Regions from separate parts of the Streptomyces sp. JLYT201 genome, predicted to be linked through region 2. Evidence: predicted binding sites of a transcription regulator. Region 2 holds the regulator's gene; the other holds the start of a gene.

Region 1 (4,278 bases), 1.2 Mb from region 2:
CTCATGACGTACGAAACGAAGAACGAAGCGGCGACCGGAGCAACCGCGATCGGCGGCACGGCCCTCGGTGACACGCCCGCTGACGAGGCAAGGGTCCGCGAAGCGACGGCCCGCGAAGCGAAGGGCGGAGGGGCACCTCCACCGGGCGGTCGCGCCTCGGACCGCGACCCACTGGACGAGGCCGCGCGCGACACCGGCCTCACCCGCGAACGCGTCCTGGCGATCTGCCGGAGCAACTGGGAGTACCGCGGAATCGACGACGCCTCCCTGCGCGAGATGCTCGCCGAGCTCTCACATCACCTGGAGGAGGCCGCCGCCGCTGGCCGCACCCCGCAGGACGTGGTCGGGCCCGACGTGAAGGCGTTCGCCGCCTCCTGGGCCCGCGCGCACACGCCCCTGCCGCTGCGCATCCTGCGCATGGCCGCGCTGATCCCCTTCGTCGTCGGCTCCCTGCTGCTGCTCACCCACCTCATCGACCGGACTCTGACCCTGTCGATAGAGGCGCCCCGGATCGCCTTCTACGGAGCGCTGGCAGCAGGCACCGTCATCTTGGAAATGCGGCGGGGGAACCTCGGCTTCAGAGGCTGGATGCTCGTCGGCCTGGCCGCGCTGCCCGTGGCGGCGCTCGTCGGCTGGCTCATAGGCGATGACCCACTCTTCCACCTGCCGCTCTGGGGCACGCTGCTGTTCTTCCTGCCCGGCCTGCCTTACGCCATCAAGGATCACCGCGCGAGAAAGGGCGAGCCCTCGCAGGACTGAGGGAGCCGGTGCCGCCGAGGGGGTTGGCGACGCGCGAGGAGACGGACCGGCGGGCCGCCGGGGCGGTTCAGCGGCCGACAGACCGGGCCCGCGCTCGTGACGGCCAGCGCCCGTGACGGCCAGCGCCCGTGACGGCCAGGTCCGTGGCGACAGACGGTCACCGACGAGCCGGGCGGCAACTGGCCCATCGGCAGCCAGCAGCCCACGCGGCGGACAAGGCGATCACCGGCGTGAGGCATCGGGCAGCAGCCGTGCGGCAGCTGGGCCGAGGCCGCCACGCCAGGCGACCCCGGCGGCCAACTGCCCGCCACGCCCCTCACCACCAGCCCGCAGCACCCGTCACCGGCTCGCAACGCCAGCCCCCAGCTCCCAGCACCCGCCCCCAGTCACCGCTCACCGAACCCGTCGTCGGCCACCGCACCCATCAACGCCCCACCCATCAACACCCCACCGCCGTTCAAGACTCGTCCGGCCCCTTGCGGCGGGCGCTCGTCAACGGAGCCACCACCCGCCAGCCGAGCGCCTCGTACAAGGCGCGTCCCTCCACGGTCCCGGCCAGGACGCCGACCTCGCAGCCCTGCTCGGCCGCGGCAGCCTGAAGCGTGCGCATGACCAGACTGCCGAGGCCGCGGCGGCGGTGCTCCGGTGAGGTCTCGATCTGGTCGGCGACCGCCGTGCGGCCCGTCGGTGCCATCTGGCCGCGTGCCGCCCAGGAGCCGTCAGCCGCAGTCACCATCGTCCGTACGACACCGCCCCGCGTCCACGTGCGCAGCCGGTAACCCTCGGGTGCCACCAGGCGATCCGGGGCCACCGGGGACAGGGCCACCGTCATCAGATAGCCCTCCTCCGGGTCGACCCACCACTCCGGGCCGAGCCACGGCATGACCCGCGACGGCTCCGCGAAGACCTTCAGCCAGATGTCCGCACCCGACACCGACGCCGCGACCTTGCGCACGTCGGCCTCCTGTACGCCGCCCTGGGGCAAGCCGAAGACGTGGCGGGACGGATGCTTGGCCAGGCCGACGTCGATCGTGTAGCCCCACGGCTCCACCGCCGGGGGAGCCGCGCCACGGGAGACGACCCAGCCGTCGACCCAGGCGCGCACCGCCTCGTTCGCTCCCATGACCTCCGTGACCTCCAAGGCCCCCATGGCCCCCAAGGTCGCTGTGGCCTCCGCGGCCGTCGTAGCCCCCGTCGCTTCCATCCGTACGTCTCCCAACGTCGACTGGCCGCGTAATGGACAGTCAAGAGGTGTAGCCATAACGAGTAATGGTTGAAATGGCTTGGTGAATGTTACTTAGTGGCGTCTCTGTGGCGGCAGAGGTGATCGCTCACAGCGAACAAGCCTGTGGGAACAATCAGGGACTCACAACCATTGAGTCGGTATAGCTCAACTTGAATGCCGAAGGGGAGATCATGGCTGCTGAGTCCACGGCTAACACATCGCTCGCTCTGCCCGTGCTGCCGCTCGACGACGAGGTCGTGCTGCCCGGCATGGTGGTGCCGTTCGACCTGTCCGACGCCGACGTACGAGCAGCGGTGGAGGCCGCGCAGGCCGCCGCGAGGTCCAGTGGGAGTAGCAGCAAGCCGAAGGTGCTGCTTGTTCCGCGCATCGACGGGACGTACGCGGGCACCGGTGTGCTCGGCACCGTCGAGCAGGTGGGCCGGCTGTCGGACGGCGACCCCGGTGCGCTGATCCGCGGGCGGGCCCGGGTGCGCATCGGTGCGGGCACCACCGGCCCCGGAGCCGCGCTGTGGGTGGAGGGAGCGCAGGTCGAGGAGACCGTGCCGGACCCGCTGCCCGGGGCCACGGCCGAGCTGGTCAAGGAGTACAAGGCGCTGGCCACGAGCTGGCTGAAGAAGCGCGGGGCCTGGCAGGTCGTCGACCGCGTGCAGCAGATCGAGGACGTCTCGGCGCTCGCGGACAACTCCGGCTACTCGCCGTTCCTGACCACCGAGCAGAAGGTCAAGCTCCTGGAGACCGAGGACCCGACGGTCCGTCTGAAGCTCGCCACCGAGCAGCTGCGCGAGCACCTGGCCGAGCAGGACGTCGCCGAGTCGATCGCCAAGGACGTCCAGGAGGGCGTGGACAAGCAGCAGCGCGAGTTCCTGCTGCGGCGGCAGCTGGAGGCGGTCCGCAAGGAGCTGCGCGAGCTGAACGGCCAGGAGGGCGAGGAGGAGTCCGACGACTACCGCGCCCGGGTCGAGGCCGCCGACCTGCCGGAGCACGTGCGGGAAGCGGCCCTGAAGGAGGTCGAGAAGCTGGAGCGCACGAGCGACCAGTCTCCCGAGGGCTCCTGGATCCGCACCTGGCTGGACACGGTCCTGGAGCTGCCGTGGACCGAGCGGACCGAGGACGCGTACGACATCAAGGGCGCGCAGGAGGTCCTGGACGCCGAGCACGCGGGCTTGCAGGACGTGAAGGAGCGGATCACCGAGTACCTGGCGGTGCGCAAGCGGCGCACGGACCGCGGCATGGGTGTGATCGGCGGCCGCCGGGGCGGCGCGGTGCTCGCGCTGGTCGGGCCGCCCGGCGTCGGCAAGACCTCGCTCGGGGAGTCGGTGGCGCACGCCATGGGGCGCAAGTTCGTGCGGGTCGCGCTCGGCGGCGTGCGGGACGAGGCGGAGATCCGCGGCCACCGGCGCACCTATGTGGGCGCCCTGCCGGGGCGGATCGTGCGGGCCATCAAGGAAGCCGGTTCGATGAACCCGGTGGTGCTCCTGGACGAGATCGACAAGGTGGGCTCGGACTTCCGGGGCGACCCGGCGGCCGCGCTCCTCGAAGTGCTCGACCCGGCGCAGAACCACACCTTCCGCGACCACTACCTGGAAGTGGAGCTGGACCTGAGCGACGTGGTCTTCCTGGCCACGGCCAATGTCCTTGAGGCCATTCCCGAGGCCCTGCTCGACCGCATGGAGCTGGTCCGACTCGACGGCTACACCGAGGACGAGAAGGTCGTCATCGGCCGGGACCACCTGGTGCCCCGCCAGCTCGACCGGGCCGGACTCGCCGAGGGCGAGGTGACGGTCGACGAGAGCGCGCTGCGCAAGCTCGCCGGGGAGTACACGCGCGAGGCGGGCGTGCGCAATCTGGAGCGTTCCATTGCCCGGCTGCTCCGGAAGGTCGCGGCGCAGCACGAGCTGGGCGAGCGGGAGCTGCCGTTCACGGTCGGCGCGGAGGAGCTGCGCGGTCTGATCGGGCGACCGCACCACGTGCCGGAGTCGGCGCAGGACCCGGCCGAGCGGCGCACCGCGGTGCCCGGCGTGGCCACGGGGCTCGCGGTCACCGGGGCGGGCGGCGACGTGCTGTTCGTCGAGGCCTCGCTCGCCGACCCGGAGACGGGCGCGGCCGGTCTGACGCTCACCGGGCAGCTGGGTGACGTGATGAAGGAGTCCGCGCAGATCGCGCTGTCCTTCCTGCGCTCCCACGGCGCCGAGCTGGAGCTGCCCGTCGGCGATCTGAAGGACCGGGGCGCGCACATCCACTTCCCGGCGGGCGCGGTGCCCAAGGACGGGCCG
Region 2 (4,278 bases):
GCCCGGCCGCCGCGGGGCGGCGCCCCGCCGCCCCGGACGCATCCGCTGGGGCCCGCCGTCGACGGCGAGGCCCGCACGCTGGACGAACTCCCGCCCTGCCTCATCCTCTTCGACCGGCGCGTCGCGTTCATTCCGGTGGACACCGCCGGCGAGATCTCCTTCGAAGTGCGCTCGCCCGCACTCATCGCGTACGTCGCGAGCGCCTTCGACATTCTCTGGCGGCTCGCGAGACCCCTGTACCGGGAAGACGCCCCGCCCCTGCCCGACAAGGCGATCTCGCCGGTGCAGCTGGAGATCGCGCGCCTTCTCACCGAAGGCCTCACCGACACGGAAATCGCCTCGCGCACGGATCTGAACGTCCGGACCGTACGCGTCCACATCGCCAAGGTGGCGCAGGTGCTCGGCAGTACGAGCCGTACGCAACTCGGCTTTCTCATAAGCCAGTCCGGAATACTCGAACGCCATTCCTCACGGCGTTTCTCACCCGACCGGTGAGAGGGCGGACCGGCATGCCATCGGGGGACGAGCGCCACCGCCCGCACGGGGCCGACGCGTGGTGCGCCGCGGGAGCCGCGCTCTACGCCCGGGCCCTGCGCGAGCGCCGCGTCCCCGCGCGGGACGCGGCAGGCGCGCCCTGCCTCGTCGACTTCGGCCTCCTGCACCCCGACCTCGACGACATGGCGTGGCTGCTGCCCAGCGCCCCCTCGCGCGCCCTGCTGCGGCTGCTGCGCGGCGTCGAGGAGGACGTGGCGCACGAACGGCGCCGCGAGGCCGAACTGACCGCCGCCGTCGAGCCGTTGCTCGCCCTCGCGCGCCGGGCGGCGGAGCGCGCGGCCGCGCCCCCCGCGCCGGGCGGCGGCCGCCCGCCCGGGCCGCCCGCGCTCACCCTGCTCAGAGGCCTGCCCCGGATCTCCGAGGCCGTCTGCCGGGCCGCGGACGCCTGCGCCGAGGAGGTCCTGACCGTGCAGCCCGGCGGGTTCCACCGCGTCTGGGACCTGGGTCCGGCGCCGCCGCGCGAACAGCCCCTGCTGTCCCGCGGCTGCCGGCTGCGCACCCTGCACCAGCACACGGCCCGGCACGCCTTCCCCGTGCTCGCCCGCTTCGAGGGTCTGGAGGGCGACGTGGAGGTCCGCACGCTGAGCGAGGTCACGGCCCAGCTCGTCGTCTTCGACCGCGCGGTGGCCTTCGTCCCCGCCGACCGGGACCGCGCCCTGGCCCTGGAGGTCCGCGTGCCCGCCCTGGCCGGCTATCTGGCCGCGCTCTTCGACCGGCTGTGGCGCCTGGCGACGCCCCTGTTCCCGCACCCCGCGCCGCAGCGCGCCCGGGGCGGCGTCACGCCCCGCCAGCGCGCCATCGCCGAACTGCTCACGGAGGGCCTCACCGACGCGGGCATCGCCGAACGCCTCGGCATGAACGTCCGGACCGTACGCGTCCACATCGCCAAGCTGGCCCAGGTCCTCGGCAGCACGGGCCGCACCCAACTCGGCTACCGCATCGGCCAGTCGGGCCTGATCGGCCCGGGCAGCCCGTGCGGCCCCCACGGCCCCGGCCGCACCCGCTGAACCACGAACGTCCGCAATTGCGGCTACTTGCCCCCGCCCCCGCCCCTTGCACCGCAACAAGTTGACGGTAGCGGAGCGTGGGCGCGGCACTGCATGGTGATTCCCGCAGCGGCTCTGTTGTGGTCTCCCCCCGCGGGGTCGCGCTTCCCTGAGGCTCTCCGGCCCGCCTCGTTCCGTGGCGGGCCGGGGCAGCCACGCGCCCCGCGGAGCGGGCGCCTACGCCTGGTCCGCCCACTCCCGCAGCAGGCGCTCGCGCAGCTCGCGGCGCGGCGTGCCGCCCTCGTGCGAGCGCCCCCACTCGGCCATCGCCGAGAGCGTGGTCAGCAGCGTGGCGGCGCCCTCCGTGAGCCGGGCGAGCAGGGCGCGGGACAGGTCGTACTCCTTCTGGGAGTAGCCGTACGCCGCCGCCACGTACGCGGTCAGCTCGACCTCCTGGTCGGCGGTCTCCACGCACACGGTCATCGAGGGCGCGTCGTCACCGCCGCCGAGCCCGACCGTGAGCGCCATGTCCACCACCATCCCGACCTGCCGCTTCAGCGACTTCACCGGAACGTCCTCGATGCTCAGCGCCCGTACGTCGTCCCAGAGCCACAGGCCCGACTGCTGGTGGCCGAGACCGGCCACCCCCTCGGGTGTCAGCCGGACCCCGGGAGCGAGCCCGGACGGCTTCGAGCCCACGTACACATCACCCTCGGCGATCCAGAACAGCCCGACCATGGCCATGGAGAATCCAGCTTTCCCGCGGAAGAAACACGACAGCCTGCCAACTATAGGAGTGCGGCGCGCCGCCCATCGTTCCCCTACGGCTGCTCGCCGGACCGCCTCGGTACGGCGAAGGCCGGGCGCCCGCACACGAGTGGTTCGCGTGCGGGCGCCCGGCCTTTCGTCGTCGTGCCGGACCGCTGCGGGCTACTGCTCCGGCGACCTCTTCGGCCGCCACACCACGAGCGCGCTCGCCTGCTGCACGTCCTGGTAGGGCACCAGGTCGCGGCGGTAGGAGGCGTGGACCTGGGCCTCGCGCTGCTGCATCGCGGCGGCCGCGCCCTCGACGGCCGCCGACAGCTCGGCGACCCGGGACTGGAGCGCGGCGACCTGGTTCTCCAGCTCGATGATGCGCTTGATGCCCGCGAGGTTGATGCCCTCCTCCTGGGAGAGCTGCTGGACGGTGCGGAGCAGCTCGATGTCCCGGGCGGAGTACCGCCGGCCCCGGCCGGCGGTGCGGTCGGGCGAGACCAGGCCCAGGCGGTCGTACTGCCGCAGGGTCTGGGGGTGGAGACCGGAGAGCTGGGCCGCCACCGAGATGACGTACACCGGGGTCTCGTCCGTCAGCTGATACGGGTTGCGTCGGCGGCCGTCCCGCTCCATGAGGTCACGCTCCCTTCGCGGCCTTGAACAGTTCTGCCCGCGGATCCAGATCCGCAGTCGCCTCGCGGTACGCCTCCAGGGCTTCCTTCGCCGCGGGGGACAGCGTCGTCGGGACGGCCACCTCCACCGTGACGAGCAGGTCGCCGGGCGTGCCGTCCTTGCGGGCGGGGCCCTTGCCGCGCACCCGCATCGTGCGCCCGTTCGGCGTGCCCGGGGGCAGCTTCAGGGTGACCGGCACGCCGCCGAGCGTGGGCACCCGGACCTCGCCGCCGAGCGCGGCCTCGGCGAGGGTCACCGGGACCGTCACCGTGAGGTTCTCGCCCCTGCGACCGAAGACCGGGTGGGCGTCCACATGGACGACCACGTACAGATCGCCCGCGGGGCCGCCGCGCTCACCGGGCGCGCCCTTGCCGCGCAGCCGGATGCGCTGGCCGTCGCTGACGCCCGCCGGGATGCGCACCTGCATCGTCCGCGAGGACTTCGCGCGGCCGCTGCCGTGGCACACCTCGCAGGGCGTCTCGGCGATCAGGCCGCGGCCCTTGCAGTCCACGCAGGGGTCGGTGAGGGAGAACCCGCCACCGCCGCCCCGGGAGACCTGGCCCGTGCCCACGCAGGTGGGGCACACGCGCGGCGTGCCGTTCTTGTCGCCGGTGCCCGAGCACGCCTTGCAGGCGGCCTGGGAGGACATGCGCAGCGGAACCGTCGCGCCCTCCACCGCCTCCGTGAAGCTCAGCGTGACCTCGGACTCGATGTCCTGGCCGCGGCGCGGCTGCGTACGCGTCCCCGTGCCCGCGCCGCCGCGGTTGAACAGGCCCCCGAAGACGTCACCTAGGCCGCCGCCGAAGCCGCCGGCGCCCGCTCCACCGCCGCCCGGGGCGCCGCCTCCGAAGAGGTCGCCCAGGTCGAAGTTGAACGTGCCGCCGCCCGCTCCGGGGCCTGGCCTGAATCCGCCGTTGCCGAAGAGCGCGCGGGCCTCGTCGTACTCCTTGCGCTTCTTCGGGTCGCCGAGGACGTCGTTCGCCTCGGAGATCTCCTTGAAGCGCTCCTCGGCCTTCGCGTTGCCCTTGTTGGCGTCCGGGTGGTTCTCGCGGGCGAGCTTCCGGTACGCCTTCTTGATCTCGGCTTCGGTGGCGTCCTTGGGGACGCCGAGGACCTTGTAGAAGTCCTTCTCGATGAAGTCCTTGGTGCTCATCCCCGACGTCCCTCCTTCCTCGTCGTCAGGTCGACGCCGACGCCGACCGCGACGCCGGGTCCGCGACCATCATGGTCGCCGGGGGCCCGGCCGCGGCCGACGTCGCCGTCCGTGTCAACGTCAGCCCTTGTCCGGGCCACCGTTCTCCTTGCTCTCGGC

Evidence for each region. The regulator HspR, encoded in region 2, represses chaperone genes until heat shock. The targets are predictions, from matches to a motif close to TTGAGNNNNNNNNNCTCAA.
Region 1: lon (endopeptidase La) is a predicted target of HspR. The motif match lies at 2,135-2,153, and genes of this name have one in related genera.

The regions. Positions count from the first base shown of each region.
Region 1 is NZ_CM182551.1:3,533,286-3,537,563, reverse strand. Features, by position in the region: gene AC5WAM_RS14085 (hypothetical protein) at 4-759, shown strand; gene AC5WAM_RS14080 (GNAT family N-acetyltransferase) at 1,217-1,909, opposite strand; gene lon (endopeptidase La) at 2,176-4,278, shown strand, end outside.
Region 2 is NZ_CM182551.1:4,728,150-4,732,427, forward strand. Features, by position in the region: gene AC5WAM_RS19390 (helix-turn-helix transcriptional regulator) at 1-495, shown strand, start outside; gene AC5WAM_RS19395 (helix-turn-helix transcriptional regulator) at 510-1,562, shown strand; gene AC5WAM_RS19400 (hypothetical protein) at 1,779-2,285, opposite strand; gene AC5WAM_RS19405 (heat shock protein transcriptional repressor HspR) at 2,472-2,927, opposite strand; gene dnaJ (molecular chaperone DnaJ) at 2,932-4,119, opposite strand; gene grpE (nucleotide exchange factor GrpE) at 4,240-4,278, opposite strand, start outside.